2 regions of the Hathewaya histolytica genome follow, and region 1 is predicted to be linked to the other one. Evidence: a T-box and tRNA genes for the amino acid it is inferred to sense, from the RefSeq annotation. Region 1 holds a T-box; the other holds one or more tRNA genes.
The links. The T-box of region 1 lies ahead of tyrS (tyrosine--tRNA ligase). A T-box ahead of a tRNA ligase gene usually reads a tRNA of that ligase, here a tRNA-Tyr.
Positions count from the first base shown of each region.

Region 2: it encodes a tRNA-Tyr, which carries the amino acid that the T-box ahead of tyrS (tyrosine--tRNA ligase) is inferred to sense. The anticodon was not compared.

Region 1 covers NZ_LR590481.1:515,221-527,601, reverse strand. Annotated here, with positions in the region: gene FGL08_RS02380 (hypothetical protein) at 963-1,385, opposite strand; gene FGL08_RS02375 (fibronectin type III domain-containing protein) at 1,398-8,228, opposite strand; gene tyrS (tyrosine--tRNA ligase) at 8,481-9,683, opposite strand; T-box leader at 9,792-10,056, opposite strand; gene FGL08_RS02365 (hypothetical protein) at 10,302-10,841, opposite strand; gene FGL08_RS02360 (ABC transporter ATP-binding protein) at 10,908-12,381, opposite strand, start outside.
Region 2 covers NZ_LR590481.1:2,236,854-2,249,234, forward strand. Annotated here, with positions in the region: gene FGL08_RS10745 (hypothetical protein) at 187-1,095, opposite strand; gene secA (preprotein translocase subunit SecA) at 1,498-4,002, opposite strand; gene hpf (ribosome hibernation-promoting factor, HPF/YfiA family) at 4,232-4,756, opposite strand; gene FGL08_RS10760 (ComF family protein) at 5,013-5,672, opposite strand; gene recD2 (SF1B family DNA helicase RecD2) at 5,757-7,976, opposite strand; gene metK (methionine adenosyltransferase) at 8,104-9,279, opposite strand; SAM riboswitch class I at 9,370-9,473, opposite strand; tRNA gene FGL08_RS10775 (tRNA-Tyr) at 9,632-9,716, opposite strand; tRNA gene FGL08_RS10780 (tRNA-Tyr) at 9,813-9,897, opposite strand; tRNA gene FGL08_RS10785 (tRNA-Thr) at 9,905-9,980, opposite strand; tRNA gene FGL08_RS10790 (tRNA-Tyr) at 10,002-10,086, opposite strand; gene yyaC (spore protease YyaC) at 10,326-10,874, shown strand; gene FGL08_RS10800 (rod shape-determining protein) at 10,903-11,895, opposite strand; gene spoIIID (sporulation transcriptional regulator SpoIIID) at 12,131-12,381, opposite strand, start outside.

The DNA.
Region 1 (12,381 bases):
TTCTTACTTTATCTATCTCTTATCAATTCTTATTTATTCTGATTATTTCTTATTTATCAATTTATCTTTTCTTTCAATTTCTTTATCTTTATTTACTTTTATTGAAATAGATTTTTAGTAATCTATTTCAATTCTTACCTTTCTTCTTAGTTCCTTATTCCCCGCTCCCCCCATTACTTCTTCCAAGTCCCGAGTTCCAACTCTCTAGTTCCAAGTTCCATTATTTATATGTTTCATCTTTCCAATTCTTTTTATTTTTGAGTGAAATTCAATTTAGCCACCACATATACTATGTTATCAATTCCCCTCGATTTCAAGTGGAATTATTGAGTATAGGATTTCCTACGCTTTCAGTATTCAGTGTACTTTCATGCCTTGTTATCCTAGATTGTAAGGTTATCCAATCTACTATCTATTCAATTTAGATTAGTTATCAGCCATTTTATTGAAAATCCGTTGATTTAGCCTTTCTGTACAGCTTTTTAGTTTTATTGACACTCTTATTCACATTCTCTAAAATCTCTGTTTTCTAATGTGCTATCATTGCTTTTTGATGTATCTGTCTCGATTGATGTACTGTATTTTTCAGCTATCTACTCTAGTGAATAATTTTACTATTTCTTATTACTCTATTATCTCTTATCATTTCTTCATTCATATTAGATATTGCTTATCTCTTCTTCAACTCCTTAGCTTTCAGCTTACGGTGTTAGTGTAATCATTATTTTCTTAGCTATTGAAACCATTGATAGTATTTCAGTAGCATTATCTACATCATTTATTACCAAGGTAATTGGATGTAAAAAAATAATGAGCCAATCTATTTCAATTGACTCACTATCTCATTTTACTGCATTATTTAAGTTATGCAGTACTAAAATCCCTTGCTATTATTAACTTAACTATATTCTGATATTACTATTTTTTATGCAGTTAATTAAATTATAATTTCGCATCCTAGGTTATTGAATCTCCAATTCTAGTGAACCATTTACTTCTATTGTAGTATCAACTTCTATCTCTACATCATCTTCAAATTCAACTACAATATCATCACCTAACTCTTCAATTCTACACACAATAATATCACTATCATCTACTTCTTTTACTGTTGCTATTGCAGTAATATTTGAAGAATTGTTAATAGATTGATTATATCCTTTTCTATCTTCATCTACGATTTTAAATTCGGTTACTAAATCTATTTTTAGAATACCATTTATGGTGTCACCTTTTTTTCTCTTGATTGGAATATTAGTATTCTCAAGATATTCATCATATTCTATAAAATGAGCATATACTCCTTCTAGAGAACTATCCATTTTAATCTTAGCCCATCTTTCATAGCCATCTCCATATATTTCTTCAATCTCATAACTTTTCATTATCAAAACTCCTTATTGTAATTTGTTGAATGATTTTATGTCACTAGGCATCATTGATTGGATTTTTCCATCTTTAAAGATTACTACAATACCTTTTTTAGGCTTTGCTGCTCCCTCTAAATAGTATATCTGTTTTCCATTAACTTCTCTCAATATACCATTATTTTTAACTTTTAATACCTGATCAGTAAAATTGTTGAATCCATCTACAGTATTCTCAAATTTTGATGCATCAACTCCTAATCTTTCTGCTAATGAAGGTATACGTTCTGGGTACTTTTCCCAATAGTCAGCAAAATGTTTTACTCCTTGATTTGTTCCATCTTCTAATGTTCCCCATAACTTAGCCGATGACGATTCTAACATTTGCTCTCTTATAGGTTTACTTACCCCCTTATTCCTCTTAGCATTCCTAAGCTTTTCCGTATCTTCGCCTAAAAGATGTTGAGAATGTATAGCTCCTGCTTCTGCAACTACTGCCATTACCATGCTAATAGCTGCCTCTGCTATTGCTACCTCAGCTATGCCCATTCCTACAACTGCAGATGTTCCTCCTGTTGGAAGAGCTGCAATGGCACCTGCACCTGCCGATGCCATTGCTACACCTAAACAAATACCTGATTGTAAAAACTTATCAATAGCTTTGGAAGTAAAATATACTGTAAATACAGTATCAACCATAGTTTTAGCTAACATGAATGAATAATCATCTTCTGGTAAAGGACCGTTTGCAAGCCCCATCAATTTCGCAGTACCTCTTACTGCCCCTAAAAATAAATTATTATCAACACTTATAATCACACCATGTATAAAGTTTTTTAAGTCCTCTTTTGAACAAGTTATATATTCTATACCAGTCTCTCTTATTAAATTATTAACAAGTTTATTTAAATTACCTTCAGCATGTATTCCAAATTGCTTTAATTCCTTAATAAAATAATTAATTCCTGTAGATTCAGGGATTTCTTTTATTATATCAAGTATATTAATATTTATCGTTTGTCCAATTCTATTTATTAAATACACAGGTGTTTCTATTATAGCACCTTTAGACCCACTATAATCAAGTATATTGAATCGGCAACCGTTATGATTCTTAAGGTTTATTAATTGATGAAATTGTCCTGTTAATAATACTTTGTGGTTTCCGCTAGCATAGAAATTATCTGATTGATATCCAGCCTCTTTGAAATCACCTTTTAATTCAAACACTCCATTAGTGAGTTTTTCTTCATGGCTTTGCGTTGATTCTGTGAAAAAATTCCCATATACCAATACATAATCAGATGGATTTAACATATATAGTGATGAATTTCCTACTATATCATAGTCATCCTCTACTATTAGTTTTCCTTTGTTAATTTTTATATCTGAATTATTTTGATTTAGATTCCATAGAACTGCTATTTTTCCAGAATTCAAATCTAATCTAGAATTGTAAAGGTTAAAGTACCCATCTATAGTTAAAGAATGACCATTTAAATACATGCTTGAATTTTTCAGTTCAAGATCTCCATTGAATCTATCATCTTCTAATAAAGTTATCTTAGTTCCAACTAGAGTTAAATCATCGTTAACTATCTTACTAAGTCCCAATAAATTAGAAGAAATACTTACTGGGCCTTGGAACTCTACTCCCTTAGATTTACTTAAGTCTAGTATATTAAATTGTGATCTATCACTATTCTTGAATACTATCTTTTGAGTTTCAGCCCCGCTTAATACTACTTTATGTGTTCCATTAGCATGGAAGCTCCATGTATTTCCTTCCTCTTTTATGAAATCTCCTTTTACTTCTAGAGTTCCTGCTTTAAATTTATTCTCTTGATCCCCTGTAGACTCTGTCCTAAAGTGACCTTTTACTAGAACATAATCTTCTTCTTCCAACATATATAGCAATGAGGAACCTTTTAATTCATAATTTCCTTCTACTATTAATTTCCCCTTATTTAAATATATAGAGTCGCCAGCTTGTTTTAGGTTTCCATTTATTTTCAACTCTTTTCCATTTAAATTTATTGTTGTATTTATTAATTCACAACTACTATCTATAACTTCATTTTTTTGTAAAGTTATATTTGAATGTATTATTCTTAGATTTTCACCTTTTATATTCTTAATAGTTCTTAGCTTTATCGGTGTCATAAACTCTACTTTTACAGATCTAATTGTATCTAATATGTTAAATTGTGACTTATCACAATTATTAAATATTACTTTTTGAATTTTATCTCCACTTAGCACTACTTTGTGCATTCCATTAGCATAAAAACTCCATTTGTTTCCGCCCTCTTTTACAAAATCTCCTTTTACTTCTAGAGTTCCTGCTTTAAATTTATTCTCTTGATCCCCTGTAGACTCTGTCCTAAAGTGACCTTTTACTAGAACATAATCTTCTTCTTCCAACATATATAGCAATGAGGAACCTTTTAATTCATAATTTCCTTCTACTATTAATTTCCCCTTATTTAAATATATAGAGTCGCCAGCTTGTTTTAGGTTTCCATTTATTTTCAACTCTTTTCCATTTAAATTTATTGTTGTATTTATTAATTCACAACTACTATCTATAACTTCATTTTTTTGTAAAGTTATATTTGAATGTATTATTCTTAGATTTTCACCTTTTATATTCTTAATAGTTCTTAGCTTTATCGGTGTCATAAACTCTACTTTTACAGATCTAATTGTATCTAATATGTTAAATTGTGACTTATCACAATTATTAAATATTACTTTTTGAATTTTATCTCCACTTAGCACTACTTTGTGCATTCCATTAGCATAAAAACTCCATTTGTTTCCGCCCTCTTTTACAAAATCTCCTTTTACTTCTAGAGTTCCTGCTTTAAATTTATTCTCTTGATCTCCTGTAGACTCCGTCCTAAAATTACCTTTTACTAGAACATAATCTTCTTCTTCCAACATATATAGCAATGAGGAACCTTTTAATTCATAATTTCCTTCTACTATTAATTTCCCTCTATCTAGATATATGGAGCCTCCGTCCTGTTTTAGATTTCCACTTATTTTTAATTCCTTATTATTAATTCTTATTATTGTATTTATTAATTGTAACTCTTTACTATTAATATTTAAGATATACCCATTCATATTTATAGTACAATTATTAAATATAAATTCTCCTATTATATTTTCATTTTGATCTAAATTTATATTTGAATCCTTTATTGTAACCTTACTTCCTCTTATATTTTTAAGAAACCTAACTTTTATAGATGTCTCAAAATCTACTTCTTTAGCATTACTTACATCTAGTATATTAAATTGTGATTTATCACAATTATTAAATATTACTTTTTGAATTTTATCTCCACTTAGCACTACTTTGTGCATTCCATTAGCATAAAAACTCCATTTGTTTCCGCCCTCTTTTACAAAATCTCCTTTTACTTCTAGAGTTCCTGCTTTAAATTTATTCTCTTGATCTCCTATAGACTCCGTCCTAAAATTACCTTTTACTAGTATATAACATTCTTCCTGTAACATATACAAGAGTGAATAACCCTTTAATTCGTAATTTTTATCTATTATTAGTCTTCCTCTGTCTATATATATATTACTTTCGCCTTGTTTTAAGCTTCCATTTACTTTTAACTCTTTTCCATTTAAATTTATTGTTGTATTTATTAATTCACAACTACTATCTATAACTTCATCTTCTTGTAAAGTTATATTTGAATGTATTATTTTTAAATTTTCACCTTTTATATTCTTAAGATTTTTTAGCTTTATAGGTGTTATAAACTCTACTTTTGCAGAGCCAATTGTATCTAATATATTAAATTGTGAATTATCACAGTTATTAAATATTACTTTTTGAGTTTTACCCCCGCTTAATACTACTTTGTGTGTTCCATTAGCATAAAAACTCCATTTGTTTCCGCCCTCTTTTACAAAATCTCCTTTTACTTCTAAAGTTCCTGCTTTAAATTTATTCTCTTGATCTCCTGTAGACTCAGTCCTAAAGTTACCTTTTACTAGAACATAATCTTCTTCTTCCAACATATATAGCAATGAGGAATCCTTTAACTCATAACTTCCTTCTATTATCAATTTCCCTCTATCTAGATATATGGAGCCTCCGTCCTGTTTTAGATTTCCACTTATTTTTAATTCCTTATTATTAATTCTTATTATTGTATTTATTAATTGTAACTCTTTACTATTAATATTTAAGATATACCCATTCATATTTATAGTACAATTATTAAATATAAATTCTCCTATTATATTTTCATTTTGATCTAAATTTATATTTGAATCCTTTATTGTAACCTTACTTCCTCTTATATTTTTAAGAAACCTAACTTTTATAGATGTCTCAAAATCTACTTCTTTAGCATTACTTACATCTAGTATATTAAATTGTGATTTATCACAATTATTAAATATTACTTTTTGAATTTTATCTCCACTTAGCACTACTTTGTGCATTCCATTAGCATAAAAACTCCATTTGTTTCCGCCCTCTTTTACAAAATCTCCTTTTACTTCTAGAGTTCCTGCTTTAAATTTATTCTCTTGATCTCCTATAGACTCCGTCCTAAAATTACCTTTTACTAGTATATAACATTCTTCCTGTAACATATACAAGAGTGAAGAACCCTTTAATTCGTAATTTTTATCTATTATTAGTCTTCCTCTGTCTATATATATATTACTTTCGCCTTGTTTTAAGCTTCCATTTACTTTTAACTCTTTTCCATTTAAATTTATTGTTGTATTTATTAATTCACAACTACTATCTATAACTTCATCTTCTTGTAAAGTTATATTTGAATGTATTATTTTTAAATTTTCACCTTTTATATTCTTAAGGTTTTTTAGCTTTATAGGTGTTATAAACTCTACTTTTGCAGAACCAATTGTATCTAATATATTAAATTGTGAATTATCACGATTATTAAATATTACTTTTTGAGTTTTACCCCCGCTTAATACTACTTTGTGTGTTCCATTAGCATAAAAACTCCATGTGCTTCCGCCCTCTTTTACAAAATCTCCTTTTACTTCTAGAGTTCCTGCTTTAAATTTATTCTCTTGATCTCCTGTAGACTCTGTCCTAAAATTACCTTTTACTAGAACATAATCTTCTTCTTCCAACATATATAGCAATGAGGAACCTTTTAATTCATAATTTCCTTCTACTATTAATTTCCCTCTATCTAGATATATAGAGGCTCCGTCCTGTTTTAAATCTCCATTTACATTTAACGTTTTATTATCAAGCCTTATTGTACTATTACATACATAAGTATCTCCCGTTAATGTAAGATTTTCATTTAATGATAGACTAGCAGTTATTAGATTAATATAGCTTGTCCAATCACTATAGTAAGATGAGTATTTTTTAGCTCTTACTCTAACCCTATGCAAACTTTTACTTCCATTTAATTGTATAGTATAACAATTTTCTCCTTGAACATTTATTATTTTATCATTGACTTCTAAATCATATGATTCTGAACCTTCTACCTTGTCCCAAATAATCTTTACACCATTTGATGAAGATTCCACCTTAAAATTCTTAGGCAATTTGGGATTTTCTATCTTTATTGATATGTTTAACTCTTGACTCCATGGACCTAAAATATCATCATTTTTCCCTCTTATTTTAACTAAATATATCTTATCTTCCTTTAATGTTTCGCTTATATATTCTGTGACATTACTAATGTGTACTATTTTGTCATTTATCAATAAATCATAGGAGTTAACATTCTCTATTCCATCCCAAGTTATTTTTAACTTATCTTGGATAACCTCACCTTTTATATTTAATGGTGCAGTTTTTATGTATTTATCTTTTAATTCATCGATATTATTGTTATCTATTAAGTCATCATGATTTTTTTCTAACTTTTCTGTATTATCTTTACTATTTTCTTTCTTATCTTCTTCTTTTTTGTTTTCTTCTTGAACCTCTTCTTCTACTTTATTTTCAGTGTCCTTAGTCTTTATTGGCTTACTATCCTCTGTTTTTTTAGCTTCAACTTTAGTATTGTCTACTTCTTTATTTGAATCTAAGTTAGGTTCCTTTTTAAGATTTTCTTTATTTAAATCTTCACTATTATTATTTTCTTCTTTAGTATCAACTGTTCTTTTACTTTGAGAATCATTCTTTTCTTTTGCATCTACACGTTTTTCTTTAACTTCATTAGGTTTATCCTGATTTTTTTCTTCCTTTATCTCTTGTTTTTTATCATCCTTGTTTCCTTTATCTACACTTCTATCATTTTCTTCCTTTTTACTTTTTTCTTCATTCCCTTGTTTAAATTTTATTTTTCTATCTCGTTCCTTTAAATAATCTTTTTCCTTTTTACGATTTTCTAAAGTATTCTTTTTTAATTGTTCTATGTATTTAGAATACGCTACTTTTATTTTAGTTCCATCATTTAATTCTTTTGGATCTAATTTGATTTGACTAATATCACTCTTGTTTAATTGGATATTAGTCTTTTTTATTTGCAACTGGTTAGAACTATTTTTAATCTTCGTACTATTTTTTGCGTTATTCTTATGTGTACTTTTTTTCTTATCCTCTTCTGTATTATTGTTAATTTTAACTGTTGTGTTCTTCCCCTTATTTAAATCTGTTTTAGAACTATCTGTAGTTTTTTCATTTTTATCTAATAGTTCTAAAAGCTTTTTGGGATAAACATATACTTGTGCCTTATCTTCTATTCTTTCATTTGTATTTTTCTTAGAAGGTAAAACTTCTTTTGCAAATACTTCATGAACAGAAAATGAAAATGTATTAAATACATAAACAAAGATAAGTATTAGGCTTAAATTCCTTATACTCTTATTTTTATACACTTTATTCCCCCCCTTGATTTTTCGTTAATATTTTATTAACATTATTAGAATACCATTTTAAACAACAATCCGCAATATTTTGGTATATTTTCTTTTATATATTTTATTACCTAATAATAAACATGTTTATTATTTATTAATAGTTAATGTTTTATTTAGGAAAAAGCTTTTTAAAAACATTAAACCAAAAAACCTCCTCAAGTTTTACACTTAAGGAGGTTTTAATAATAGTCATCGTCCATATATTTTTACCTATTTTAAAATTATTTTCACTAAAGTTTTTTTACCTATTTTTATTATCATTTCTTCTTTAGGAGTTAATTCTGTAAGTTCTGTTACCTTTTCGTCATTTATCTTCACTCCACCTTGTGATGCAAGTCTTCTTACTTCACTTTTACTTTTTACTATATTATTTTGAACTAGGATATCTAGAAGGTTAAAGTTTTCTTTAGAAGCTTCTATGGTATTTATATCTTCTGGAATTTGGTTTTCGCTAAATACTTTTATAAATCTCTCTTCTGCCTTTTTAGCTTGCTCAATTCCATGGTATAAGCTAACTATTTCTCTAGCTAAGTTCATCTTAATATCTCTTGGATTTTTTCCACTTTCTAATTCACTGTTTATTTTCTTAACTTCATCTGGATGAACATCTGTCACAAGATTGTAGTATTTAATAATTAATTCGTCTGGAATAGTCATGGATTTTTCGTACATTACCTCTGGTGATTCATCTATACCAATGTAGTTTCCAAGGCTTTTACTCATTTTATCCACGCCATCAGTTCCTTCTAATAGTGGCATAAATATGATTGCTTGACTATCTTGACCGTATTCTTTTTGGAGCATTCTTCCCATAAGCACATTAAATCTTTGGTCTGTCCCTCCAAGTTCGATGTCTGCTTTAATTTCTATGGAATCATAGCCTTGCATTAATGGGTAGAAGAATTCGTGAATTGCTATTGGCTGATGATTTTCATATCTCTTTTTAAAATCTTCCCTCTCGAGCATTCTAGCAACAGTCATGGTAGATGCTAAACTAATTACATTCTGGAGATTAAGGGCAGATAGCCATTGGCTATTAAATTTAACTTCTGTTTTATCTCTATCTAAAACCTTAAAAATCTGTGTTTCATAAGTTTTGGCATTTTCTATAACCTGTTCTCTAGTAAGAGGCTTTCTAGCCTTTGATTTCCCTGTAGGGTCTCCAATCATTCCTGTGAAATCACCTATAATAATTACTGCCTTGTGTCCTAAGTCTTGTAGTTGTTTTATCTTTCTTAAGACTACTGTATGGCCTAGATGAATGTCTGGTGCACTTGGATCTAGTCCTAATTTTACTATTAGTTGTCTATTTTCTTTTTCAGCATTTATAAGCTTTTCTTTTAAATCCTCAAGACCTATAATTTCATCTGCACCTTTTTGAATAATTTTAATTTGTTCCTCCATGGTTTTCATTAGTATTCCTCCTTTAAATTTTAATATAATTTAAATATTTAACTTTAAAATTATAAAGTTCTATGACTTAATAAAACTTTTATATAAAATAAAAAACTCTCGTCCTAATAAAAGGACGAGAGTAATATTCTCGTGTTACCACCTTAATTCATTGATATTTCACAATAACAACCTTATCAAGTACTCTAGAAATATTCTAGGTATACTCTAGCACTATAACGTGTGCAGGAACCGACATCTGCCTACTGGTTGTTATCTTTCGGAGTGCTGCTCAGAGATGTATTCAAATTAACTTATCTTTGCCCCTCTCACCCACCGGGAACTCTCTGTAAAGTCTTTAGCTAATTCTACTTCTTCTCTTCAAAGCTTTATTTATCTCTTTTACGATATTTTAGAATATTAATTCTATTTTGTCAAGCTTCAATTAAAATTATTATGTTTTTTAAAATGAACTATTAATTTAGTATTTAATAAAAGAAAATCTCTCATCCTAATAAAAGGACGAGAGAAATATTCTCTATTACTAATTTATTTTATTTTGTAAAGTTTCAAATGTAAGTAATATCTATAATTTTTGCAATATATATTCTAATATTAAGTTCTTTTTTTGCTGAAAACTTAATTTAATTTAACTTTTACCCTTTTCCATTTTTCTTCAGGCATATCACTTTTATAAGGATATTGTATTTCAACTTCATTTTCATTTATCCAATTTACTTTATAGTGATTATCTTCAAATGGTTTCGAAACATCCTCTGTATTCAATTCTTCTGTAGCTATCCTCTTCTTAAAAATTAATAACTTTCTCTCATATACTTTTATAGAAGTAGGTATTGTTAATACCTGTCTTTCTGATATTATTAGTGTCTTACCACTTTTAGGTGATTTAACATATGTCCTAGCTGCCTCGCCAATGAACATATAAATATTAGCATTTATAACAAATATAAACGCTACTCCAACCCACAATATTCCACTAAATATCTTTGATTTAAATTCGAAAGATAATTTTAAAAATACTAAAATCACTAAATTTAGTATAGCTACATTCCAAATATCAATAAAGTAACAATTATGAAATCTAGCAAAATAAAACACCAAAGCTTTTATGATTGATAATACTATAAAAATAAAGAAACATTGTTTTTTAAACTTCATTTAAAATCCCCCTGAATTTCCCCTTTACATGTTGAAACTTTACTTATTTAATATTGCCTACTATTACTACGCCTCAACTAACTCTCTCTCACTTGTATACCATTTACTTTGTGCTTCGTACATCTCAGAATATTTTCCTTCTGCTTTTATTAGTTCTTCATGTGTTCCTATTTCCACCATTTTACCCTTGTCCATAACAACTATTCTATCTGCTATTTTGGCAGAGCCTAATCTATGAGTAACAATTATAGCTGTTTTTCCTTTTGACATTTCGCTAAACTTTTTATATATTTTGCTTTCTTCTACTGGATCTATGGCTGCTGTTGGCTCATCAAGAACTATCATATTATGAGCTCGATAGAATCCTCTTGCAATAGCCAAACGTTGCCATTGTCCACCTGATAAATCTATGCCATCAAATTCACGAGAAAGCATAGTTTCATACCCTTTAGGAAACTTTTCTTCATTTATTTCTAAGTCTGCTTTACAAATTGCCATTTGCAATTTTTCCTTAACATCTTCATGATTTTGTGATTCAATTTCTTCCGTAGAGCTTATAGATATATTTTCTTGAAGAGTCATTTTGTATCTTTGGTATTTTTGGAATACTCCTGATATACCTTTATATAGAGCCTTAGGAGAAATCTTCGCTGTATCAACTCTACCTATTAGCACATTTCCCTCTGTTGGCAAATATAATCCTGTCATAATTTTAACTAAGGAAGTTTTTCCTGCTCCATTTTCACCAACAATTGCAATGGTCTCTCCACTATTAACCTTTAAAGATAAATTTGAAATTGAACTTTTATCAGCTCCAGGGTAATTAAATGTAACGTCCTTTATAAGAATTTCTGGAACTCCTGTAATCTCATACTCTTCCCCTTCTCTTTCTGGAATATCAAGAAATCTTACAAAGTTTACTATAGCGCCAAGCTCTTTAGTAAGTTTCCCTATATGAACACATATTATTTCTTCCATTAAAGAAAACATCATGTCAATAGATGCAAACACTGCCTCGAAGGCTCCTACAGATATATCACCCTTCATTAGGGCATCAACCAATAAATAAAGAACTCCCATATATCCAAGCAAGGTTACTATTTTCATTCCTAGTTCCATAAGTCCTGACTTCTTTTCTGCACGCCATATTTTTTTATTAAGCAAACTTAAAGAAGATAGATATAAATCTCTAAAATATCCAAATGCCCCTAAAAGTCTTGTCTCTTTAAAATATTCTCTATCCACTATACATCTTTCGTAATACTCGTATTCCCTTCTTATAGGAGCTGATTCATCTGCAAGTTTTGCGAAAACCTTAACTCTAATAAATTGTGTTAGTGCTAATGGTATAAATATTAACACTAGTGATATAGCAAGCATTGGTTTTAACTTATAAAGGTAGGTTCCCATAAATATAAAATACGGAAGATAAAATGTAAATAATATTGAAAGTATAATTAATAATCTTACACTATTTTGCATTCCTTCATTTGCCTTATTAATATCATCTAAAAACTGAGGATTTTCAAAATTAATGGGA
Region 2 (12,381 bases), 1.7 Mb from region 1:
AAATTTTACTTACTTACTTTGATTTATATAAAGTTAAATAGAAAAAACTTACAGAAGTTTTAGCTAAAAAATAACTAGATATTTTTTATGTAATTAAATAGGAGGGAAAAAATATTTTCCCTCCTGTGTTAGTATAAAACCAAATTAATAACTATAAAAGTTAAAAATCTGAATTTTATTTACTTATTATTTTTTTGTATATCCAGATGTACTTTTATTGTATAAAGCTTTATCTATTGGGGTATTTACTTCTAATTTACTAACTTCTAATTTATCTTTTATTTTTCCATTATCATCAAATGATAAAAATTGAAGTACTATTCCCGTTTCTTTATCCATAAGTAAAGAGAATTTCCCTTTCATATTACCACCTAGATGTGGATCAATTACTCCCTCTAACTTATATACATTTCTACCTAAAAAAGTTGTCTCTGTATAATTCCAATCTTCATAAATATATAGGTATTTTGAAAATGCCTCCGCACAAATAATATCGCTGCTTACACCTAAATATCCAATGTCTGTTCTATTAGACGTTGGATTTAAATATAGTTCAAAGGGTCTTACAATTGTAGGTTTTTCTTTCTCTTGTTTTTCCTCAAACTCTCTATAACTTTTATCCTCATCCTCAAAAACTTTTCTCTTATCATCATGATAAATTAAAGTTACAGGTTTTTTTCCACTCTCTTTTATCACTGATACTGAGGATTTATTTTCTGTATCAACTGCAAAGGTATATTTTCCATTCAAGTTCAGCATAGTACTTTCCTCATTAAATTCCCCTTTACAGGTTTTAAAATTATCTACAGCATTAATCATTTTAAAATGTATTTTTTCCTTGTCAGGATAATTAAAATTATTTTTTATCTTTTTACCTATTGGATTTACTTTTAGCAGTTCTTCTCTATCAGATAATTTTATTTCCATATTGGTATTGTTTTTTTCTGTCTCTTTCCCTTGTGCCGCTATAACTTCCCTTTTTTTATTAGAAATGCTAATATTAACTCCACTTACTTTAAGTTCATACCCCATAAATGATGCAGCTGATATTGTTAATACTATTGCTAATATATATCCCTTAGATTTTTTATTCATACTTTCCCTCCTAAATTTTTATTGTATTTATATATCTAATGCACTCATAAAGTTTTTTCTTTATCTCATTCGTATATTCAATAATAATTCTCACACATTCAATATAATAATTGACTTTAAAATAATCTTTTTATCTTAACTCTTATCATAAATTCCTCCTATCTAACTTAATTTTGTCAGCCTTAAGCTTACAAAATTAAATTTATCACATTTAATACCATTTTTAAGCATCTTTATAATTTCTTAATAATATCATTCACTTATTGTAATATTTTACACACAAAAAACACCTTACTATAAAATTTTTATACATTTTATAGTAAGGTGTTAACATTAAATTCTTATTTGGTTGCTTTATATCCTTAGAAAATCCTTAGACCAAGCCATATATTATCAAAGTTTCTATTCAAATCTTCCGCAGCAGTTTTTATACTTTTTACCTGAATTACATGGACATAAATCATTTCTTCCAACTCTTTCACCTTTTCTAATTGGTTCCTTTTTTAAATCCTCATCACCATGTTTTGTGTTGGTAACTACTGCTACTCTTTCTCTCTCTATGTTTTGATGAACTTGAACGTGGAATAAATATTTAATAGTTTCAATTTTTATATTCCATATCATTTCATTAAACATATCAGTTCCTTCAAATTGATATGCTTGAACTGGATCCTGTTGTTTATATGCTCTAAGACCTATTCCTTGTCTTAAATGATCCATATTATCTATATGATCCATCCACTTAGAATCAACAACTTTAAGAAGTATAATTCTTTCAATTTCCCTTATTTCTTCTGATTCCTCAAATTCTGATTCCTTTTCTTCATATAATTTTAATGCACTTTCTGTTAACTCTTTTTTAATATCTTCTATTCCCTTTTTAGATAACTCTTTAGTATCTATAGAATTTTTAGGAACAAATATATCTTCTAAATATAAAACAAGTTTTTCAACTTCATTTTCGTAATCGTCTTCTACATTTCTAATATGAGAATCCACTGTTGCGTTTACTATGTCTTCGATCATATTTACTATTTGTTCTCTTAAATCTTTTCCTTCTAAAACTTGTGCTCTTTGATCATATATTATAGTTCTTTGCTGATTCATAACATCATCATATTGTAGTACATTTTTTCTTATGTCAAAGTTATTTCCCTCAACCTTCTTTTGAGCACTTTCTATAGCATTAGAAACTAATTTACTTTCTATAGCTTCGTCTTCAAGACCTAGTTTATCTACTACCCCTTGAAGCCTCTCAGAACCGAATATTCTCATTAAGTCATCATCTAAAGAAACATAAAATCTTGATTCTCCTGAGTCACCTTGACGACCTGAACGACCTCTTAATTGGTTATCTATACGTCTTGACTCGTGCCTTTCAGTTCCTATTACTTTTAGTCCACCTACTTCTAAAGCATCATCTTCTAATTTTATATCTGTACCACGTCCTGCCATGTTAGTTGCAATTGTAACCATTCCTTTTGCACCAGCATGAGATACAATATCTGCTTCTTTCTCGTGGAACTTAGCATTTAAAACCTGATGCTTAACACCTCTTTTTTTAAGCAAATCAGATATTACTTCTGATTTTTCGATGCTAACTGTACCTACAAGTACAGGCTGACCTTTTTTATTAGTTTCTACTATTTCTTCTACGATAGCATTATATTTAGCTTTTTGTGTTTTAAATACTAAATCTGGTTTATCGGCTCTAGCTATTGGTTTATTTGTAGGAATCTCTATTACGTCAAGACCATAAATTTCTCTAAACTCATTCTCTTCAGTTTTAGCAGTACCCGTCATACCAGCTAGTTTTTTATACATTCTGAAATAGTTTTGGAATGTAATAGTTGCTAAAGTTTTAGATTCCTTTTCAACTTTAACTCCTTCTTTAGCCTCTATAGCTTGGTGAAGTCCATCACTATATCTTCTTCCTTCCATAAGTCTTCCAGTAAATTCATCAACTATTATAATTTCGCCATCTTTAACCATATAATCTTTATCTTTTCTCATATGATAATTAGCCTTTAAAGCTTGAATTACATGGTGTTGAATCATCATATTCTCTGCATCTGCATAATTATCTAACTTAAAGAATTTTTCTGCTTTTTCTATACCCGTATCAGTTAATATAACAGAGTTAGCCTTTTCATCAAGTTCATAATCCCCTTCAGAAATACTCTTTACAAAGAAATCTGCGATCTTATAAAATTCAGTAGACTTATCCCCTTCTCCTGATATTATAAGCGGTGTTCTAGCCTCATCAATTAATACAGAGTCAACCTCATCCACAATACAATAGTTTAATTTTCTTTGTACTCTTTCCTCTTTGTATATAACCATGTTATCTCTTAAATAATCAAAGCCGAATTCATTATTTGTACCATAAGTTATATCTGATTCGTAAACCGTTCTTTTCTCTTCTGCACTTAAGTTATGAAGGTTTACTCCTACGGAAAGTCCTAAAAACCTATATATTTGTCCCATCCACTCACTATCTCTCTTAGCAAGATAGTCATTTACTGTGATTACGTGAACTCCATCACCTGTTAAGGCATTCAAATAAGTAGGTAAAGTTGCTACTAAAGTTTTTCCTTCTCCAGTCTTCATCTCTGAAATTCTTCCTTGATGAAGAACTATTCCACCTATTAATTGTACATCAAAATGTTTCATTCCTAGAACACGCCATGAAGCTTCTCTAACTACTGCAAAAGCTTCTGGAAGGATTTCATCTAGGGTTTCTCCTTTGCCTAATCTTTCTTTAAATTCTAAAGTTTTATTTTTAAGTTCTTCATCTGTAAGTTTAGACATAGATTCATCATAAGATTTTATTTTATTTACTATTGGTGTGATCTTTTTTATTTGTCTTTCACTATATGTACCAAATACTTTTTCATAAAGCTTCATACTTTGTCATCCTCACTCTATTTTTATTAACTTAAGTGCCTATAATTAAAAATTATATCATTTAAAATTTCACTATTCAACTTAATATATCTATATTTAATCATTTTATAACATTACTTAAAATTTCTACATAAATGTAATAAGAACTTTATATTATTATATCTATTAAATTATATATAATTAAAGCAGTGATTACTATCACTGCTTTAAACTTATATTCAAATTTTCATTAAAATTCAGGTTCGATTAAACCATAATTACCATCTTTCCTCTTATATATAACATTTACTTCTGATGTATCTCCATCCATATACATAAAGAAGTTATGACCTAAAAGCTCCATCTGTAACATAGCTTCTTCTGAAGACATAGGCTTCATTGCAAACTTCTTTGTCTTAACTATCTTAGGTTCTTCTTTAGGATGCTTTTCTTCCTTTATGAAAGAAAAAGCTAAACTTTCGCCTTGTAACTTTCTTTGCAACTTAGTTTTCTGTTTTCTTATTTGTCTTTCTATTTTATCTAGTACTAAGTCTACTGACTTATACATATCTTCACTTTCTTCTTCTGCTCTTAAAATTCCACCTTTAAAAGGAATCGTTAATTCAAAATTGTGAAGTTCTTTTTGAACACTTAACACTGAATGAGCTTCCACTTCTTGTTTAAAATACTTATCTAGCTTCAACAACTTATTAGAAATCACTTCTTTAAGTGCTTCTGTAATCTCAATATTTTTGCCAGTGAATTTAACTTTCATAAACTCAGCCCCTCTCACATATTAAGAGTTTTGTTAAATGCTTAGTTGAATTTAGTTGTTCAACTGTTGCCTTGTATATATTTTATAATGAGCATATAAAAATAACAATGATTTAAAAAGAAATTCACATAATATTAAATAAATTTACACACTACCTTCTTAAAATTGCGTACTTTCTTTAACTTTATTATCTTATATGAATGGATGAATTATATAAACATATATGATATAATTATATACTGTGGGGTATTTTAGATTAACCTATATTTCTAGCTACAGTAAGCAGTATTACTTCTTTAGCTCCACTCTGTTTTAACACCTCATTACAGTTATATATTGTAGCCCCTGTAGTTATAACATCATCTATAAGTAAAATCCTTTTATCTTCAATGTTATATTTTTTATTAAAGAAAAACATGTCTCTTACATTTTCCCATCGTTCTTTTTCACTTAACCCTATTTGATCTTTAGTTCCATCTTTTTTTAAAAGTAACTTCTTTTTTTCTATTTTTAACTTCCTAGATGTATAATGTGCTAAAACTTCACTTTGATTATATCCACGTCTTTTCTTTCTACTCTTGCTGCTTGGCACAAAAGTTATAATATCTATATTTATATTGTTTTTAACTATAAAGTTATAAATTAATCCACTTAAAAATTCAGCGGATTTAAAATCATTTTTATATTTCATTTTTAAAATTAATGTTTTTATAGTATTAGAGTAATAAGCACAACTATAACACTTAAAGTTATAATCATGCTTATTAATCTCAAAATAGCTATGACATAATATTAAATTTTTTAAACAAGTATCACAAAGAAGTTCCTCATTATATAATGTTTTATCACAGCATAAGCATAAGTCACTTCTATAGTAAACTAAATCTAAGATACAATTTAAAATATATTTAAGCATATTTATATTATCCTCTATTATAAATATATTATAAAAGCCTATATTCTAAATATATCCAATTTTTATTTTTCTATTCTCTTAACCTTAAAAATCTTCCATTATACTACATATCCTCCACCTAAGTGATGAATATCTCTCAAAACTTCTATCATTTTTCACCATAAAGCTTAATGCTTTCTCTTGACCAACTAAAACTGCCATCTTTTTTGCCCTTGTAATTCCAGTATACAATAAGTTTTTATTCATAAGCATAGGTGGTCCCATAAACATAGGTATAATAACAACTGGAAATTCACTTCCTTGACTTTTATGAATGGTTATTGCATACGCAAGGTTAAGTTCATCCAAAAATACATTATCATATTTAACACGCTTTTCATCATCAAATAAAACAATAAGATTTTCGCTATCATCTATATCTGTTATATAGCCTATATCACCGTTGTATACTCCAATACCTTCTTCACTATTATCTATTTTAGTCCATTTCATAGAGTAGTTATTCTTAATCTGCATAACTTTATCCCCTACTCTAAAAATAGTATCTCTAAATTCTTTTTCTTTCTTATTTTTACTTTCTTTATTTAATATACTTTGTAAACTCTTATTTAAATTTTCTACGCCTAATATCCCTTTTCTTGTAGGTGATAATATTTGTATGTCTCGAATATTATTCCAGTTTTCATTAAACTTAGGAAGTCTTTCAGAAATCAAGTCTAAAATAGTCTTAATAACATTCTCCATTTCACCGCATCTTAAAAAGTAAAAGTCATTATTCTTTTTATTTATTATAGGCATTTCTCCATTGTTTATTTTATGGGCATTAACTACAATCATACTTTCTTTGCCTTGCCTAAAAATCTCCTTCAATCTAACTACTTTTACACTTTTACTTTCTATTAAATCTCTCAATACATTTCCAGGTCCAACAGAAGGAAGTTGGTCTACATCCCCCACTATGATTACCCTAGTTCCTAGGGATACAGCTTTTAAGAGATTATTCATAAGCATAATATCTATCATAGATGCTTCATCTATAATAACTACATTAGATTCCAAAGGTTCTTCTTCACTTTTAAAAAACTGCATATTTGAATCATCATCACTATATCCTATTTCTAAAAGTCTATGTATTGTCTTTGCTTCTCTATTTGTAGCTTCAGTCATCCTTTTTGCAGCTCTACCAGTAGGGGCCCCCATAGTAACAGTCATTCCTGCATTTTCAAAAATTCTAATTATACAATTTATTATTGTGGTTTTACCTGTTCCAGGACCACCAGTTATAATTTCCATACCACTTTCAAAAGCTCCACAAATAGCTTCCTTTTGAGAAGGTGCAAATTTAATGTTATTTTCTTTCTCAAAACTTTTTATTTCCTCTTCCACATCTATATTAATTTTATCATAGGAAGACATGGTTAAACTTAAAACCTTTTTAGTAACAGATAATTCACTATAATAATAAGGAATAGTAAAAACACATTCTACTCCATCAATATTCTCAACCTTTATATTTCCTGAGACCACTACTTCAAAAATATTTTTTTCTATTTCATCTTTATTTACACAAAGAATACTTTCCCCTCTTTTTAAAAGTTCATCCATAGGCATATAGGTATTACCTAACAAACAAAATTCATTTACAACATACTTAATACCACTTTTTATTCTATATGAGGAATTTTTATCAAGGCCCAAATTTAAGGCTATTTTATCTGCTGTTTTAAAGCCCATACCCGATATATCCTCTACCATTTTATATGGATTTTGTTTTAAAATTTCTATAGCATTAGTACCATACTTATTATATATTTTCACACATTGATTAGCAGTTATACCATAGGGTTGAAGAAATATCATTATATTTCTTACTTCCCTCTGCCTTGAATAAGATTCATATATAAGTTTTATCTTTTTTTCACCTATACCCTCGATTTCTTTTAACCTATCTATATCATTATCTAAAATATCTAAAGTTTCTTCTTTAAAATGATCTATAATCTTTCTTGCTGTGACAGGTCCTATACCAGATATTATTCCTGAAGATAGATATTTTTCTATGCCTATAAGAGTCTTTGGTACTATCTCCTCACAAGATAACACTTTTAACTGTTTCCCAAAGGTAGGATGGGAAGACCACTCCCCTTTAATTTTTAAATTTTGTCCTTCTACCAGAAAAGGAATTGTTCCTACTATAGTTATTTCATCTTTACTATTTTTTAGTTCCTTTATTTTGGCTACAGTATACCCATTTTCCTCATTTTTGAATATTATACTTTGTACTATACCTATCATTTCTAACATAGAATCTCTCCCATTATTTTTTAAACACTTAAATTATAACATATAAAAGAAATCTTCAATAATATAAAATAAAAAACACGGATACACTTAAAGTATGTCCGTGTTTAATTTCTTTAACTTAATATAACTAAATATATTTCTTTATTTCATCAACCTTATCTAAGTGTTCCCATGGAAGGTCTACATCTGTTCTTCCAAAATGTCCGTACGCCGCTGTTTGTCTGTATATAGGTCTTCTTAAATCTAGTTCTTTTATAATAGCAGCTGGTCTTAAATCGAAAACTTTATTTACTATTTCTACAATTTTATCGTTCTCAATTTTACCAGTTCCAAATGTCTCTACACTTATAGATACTGGTTTAGCAACTCCAATGGCATATGCTAATTGAATTTCCATCTTATCTGCTACTCCTGCTGCAACTAAATTCTTAGCTACCCATCTTGCAGCGTATGCAGCTGATCTATCAACTTTTGTAGCATCCTTTCCTGAGAATGCACCACCACCATGTCTTCCAGCTCCACCATAAGTGTCTACTATTATCTTTCTTCCAGTTAATCCAGAATCCCCTTGCGGACCTCCAATTACAAATCTTCCTGTAGGATTTATAAAATATTTTGTAGTAGAATCCAATAATTCTTGTGGTACTACAACCTTTATTACATTTTCTATTAAGTCCTTTTGTATTTGCTCATGAGTTATTTCTGGAGCATGTTGAGTAGAAATAACTATTGTATCTATTCTAACAGGACCATTTTCGCCATATTCTACAGTGACTTGTGTTTTACCATCTGGTCTTAAATAATCTAAAATACCTTCTTTTCTAACTTGTGATAATCTTAAAGATAATTTGTGAGCAAGAGAAATAGGTAATGGCATATACTCTTCTGTTTCATTAGAAGCGTATCCAAACATCATACCTTGATCTCCAGCACCTATATCTTCTATAGCAGACTTTTCTCCTTCTCTAGCTTCTAGTGCCTCATCTACACCCATAGCTATATCAGAAGATTGTTCATCTATAGATGTTATAACAGAACATGTATCTGCATCAAATCCAAACTTAGCTCTTGTATATCCTATATCTTTAATTGTATTTCTAACAACTTTAGGTATATCAACATAACAATTAGTACTTACTTCTCCTACAACCATTACCATACCTGTAGTTACAACTGTCTCACAAGCTACCCTTCCTTGTGGATCTTTAGATAATATTTCATCCAAAATAGCATCTGAAATTTGGTCACATATTTTATCTGGATGCCCTTCAGTAACTGATTCTGACGTAAATAGTCTTCTCATTTTTAATCCTCCTAATAAAATTTAGCCATTATTTTATAATAAAAAAACCTCTTCCAAAATAAAGAAGAGGTAGCATTTACATGTACACACCTCTTATCTTGCAGAATATTCTGCAGGAATTGGCACCATAATGCTTTTAAGCATCGGTTGCCGGGTTTCATAGGGCCCTTTCCCTCCACCTCTCTTGATAAGAGCATCATATTCGATTTTAATTAAATGTTATCATGGAATTAAAAAAATGTCAATAAGAATTTATATTCATAAATCTATCTAATAATTTAAATTTATACTTAATTTTCACTACTACAAATATAGTATATAAAAGTAAAAGGACATACAACGTATGTCCTTTTGGTGGATGAAGATGGATTCGAACCATCGAAGCGAAACGCAACAGATTTACAGTCTGCCCCCTTTGGCCACTCGGGAACTCATCCAAGTATTCTATTATCAACATACATTTAAACATATTAGCTTTAATAAAATAATATATTACCATGTAATGTTAAAAGCTATTTAATTTTAAATTAAAATGGTGGATGAGGATGGATTCGAACCATCGAAGCGAGACGCAACAGATTTACAGTCTGCCCCCTTTGGCCACTCGGGAACTCATCCGAATATATGGAGCTGGCAATAGGACTTGAACCTACAACCTGCTGATTACAAGTCAGCTGCTCTACCAATTGAGCCATGCCAGCATATATAATTTTAATTTAAATTGGTGGATGAGGATGGATTCGAACCATCGAAGCGAGACGCAACAGATTTACAGTCTGCCCCCTTTGGCCACTCGGGAACTCATCCAATTTAAAAGCATTTTGTCGTGTTTTCCGACAAGGATTAGTATACATTTTTATTAACATTATTTCAAATATAATTAACTTCATATTTTAGAATTATATTCTTATTTCTTATTATTACTCATTTTATCTCTAATATACATATAATTTTATTCAAAATTCATTTTGTTTAGTATATATTCATACATTTTCCTATATTTATATATAGTATAATTTAATTTTTATTAGCTGGGGGTATGCATATTGTGTAAAGAATACATAAACTATAAAGAACCTTTAGGATACTATAAAATCGCAAATTCAATATTAAAATATATAGACGAGGATACAATGTTAATATGTATAGGAACAGATAAATGCATTGGTGATTCTTTTGGTCCTATAGTTGGAAGCTTACTAAAACAAAAAAAGTTTCCCTTACCAGTCTTCGGAACTCTAAATAATCCTATTCATGCCTTAAACATAAAAAATAGATTAGAAGAATTAAAAAAAGCTTATCCCAATAAAAAAATTATAGGTATAGATGCATGTCTTGGAGAAGAACAATATATAGGAAGTATTGCTATTAGAAACCATCCAATTTATCCTGGAAAAGGCGTTGGGAAATCACTTCCCGAAGTAGGTACTGCATCTATTGTCGGCATAGTTGATGTTAGTGAAAAAAATCAATTATTTTCTGCGAGAAATATACGCCTAAACTTCATATATAATATGGCTATTTTTTTATGCGATGCATTAATCCATTCCTATTATTTATATAGTTTACAAGCAAATAAAAAAATACAAGCTTAACATAGCTTGTATTTTTTTATTTATGACTTTAAGATTTTCCTAAATAATCTAAATACTTACCAGTTCCTAAAGCAACACAAGATACACTTTCTTCTGCTACATAAACTGGAACTTTGGTATGTTCTTGTACCAATTTATCTAAACCATTTAATAAAGCTCCGCCGCCAGTCATTACAATACCTTTATCAGCTATATCTGAAGCCAATTCTGGTGGTGTTTTTTCAAGCACTGAATGAGCACATTCAGCTATAGCTGAAACTGCCTCACTTAGAGCTTCTCTCATTTCGCTGGAAGTTACTTCAATATTTTTAGGTAAACCAGTTATCAAGTCCCTACCTCTTATCTCCATCTTTTTTTCCTCTACTTCATATGCACAACCAATATTAACTTTTAAGTCTTCAGCAGTTCTTTCTCCAATCATAAGCTTGTGCGTCTTTCTTATGTACTTAATTATAGCCTCATCAAACTCATCACCTGCAACCTTGATAGATTGTCTAACAACCATACCACCTAAAGAAATAACAGCAATATCAGTTGTTCCTCCTCCAATATCTATAACCATATTACCACTAGCTTTAGATATATCAAGTCCTGCTCCTATAGCTGCTGCAACAGGTTCTTCAATAAGTTCAATCATTTTAGCTCCTGCCATCCTTGCAGCATCCTTAACAGCTCTTCTTTCTACTTCTGTAGCTTCACAAGGAACACAAACTGCGACCCTTGGAGATGATGATTTTTTTCTACCACAAGCTTTACGTATAAAATGCTTAAGCATCTTTTCTGTCATATCGTAGTCAGATATAACTCCATCTTTTAATGGTCTTATAGCTACTATATTCCCTGGTGTTCTACCAATCATCTGTCTAGCTTCTTCACCAACTGCTAGTACCCTATCATTTGTTTTGTCAATTGCAACCACTGAAGGCTCTTTTAAAATTACACCTTTTCCCTTTATGTAGACTAAAACTGTAGCCGTACCTAAATCTATGCCCATATCAGTTCCCATTCCAAAAAAAAACATAGTTTTCACTCCTGCTCTTTGGTATATTAGTTTTAACAGTTAATATTTCTATATGAATAATCAAAATTCCTCTTTATAAAGATATTTTTTTTATCTTTTATTTTATTTTTTTCTAAAAAGTGAATTTATATAATATATTTAAAATAATATCATATCTTTATAAACTTTTTATAAATTTTTTATAAACTTTGGATAAATTATTATACCATAACAGTTTTGCATATGAAATAGGGATTTAGCTAATACTTTTATACTTTAATTGAGTCGCCTTTCCACCACGTATATGTCTCTCTGACTTATTCACTTCTAAAATATACTTAGCTTCGTCTGCAATTTGAGGATTAATTTTAGGTAATCTTTCAGTCATATCTTTGTGTATAGTACTTTTACTTACTCCAAATACTTTTGCAGTTTTTCTTATAGTTGATTTCGATTCTATTATATATTTAGCAACTTCTAAAACTCTTTCCTCTATATAATCCTTCA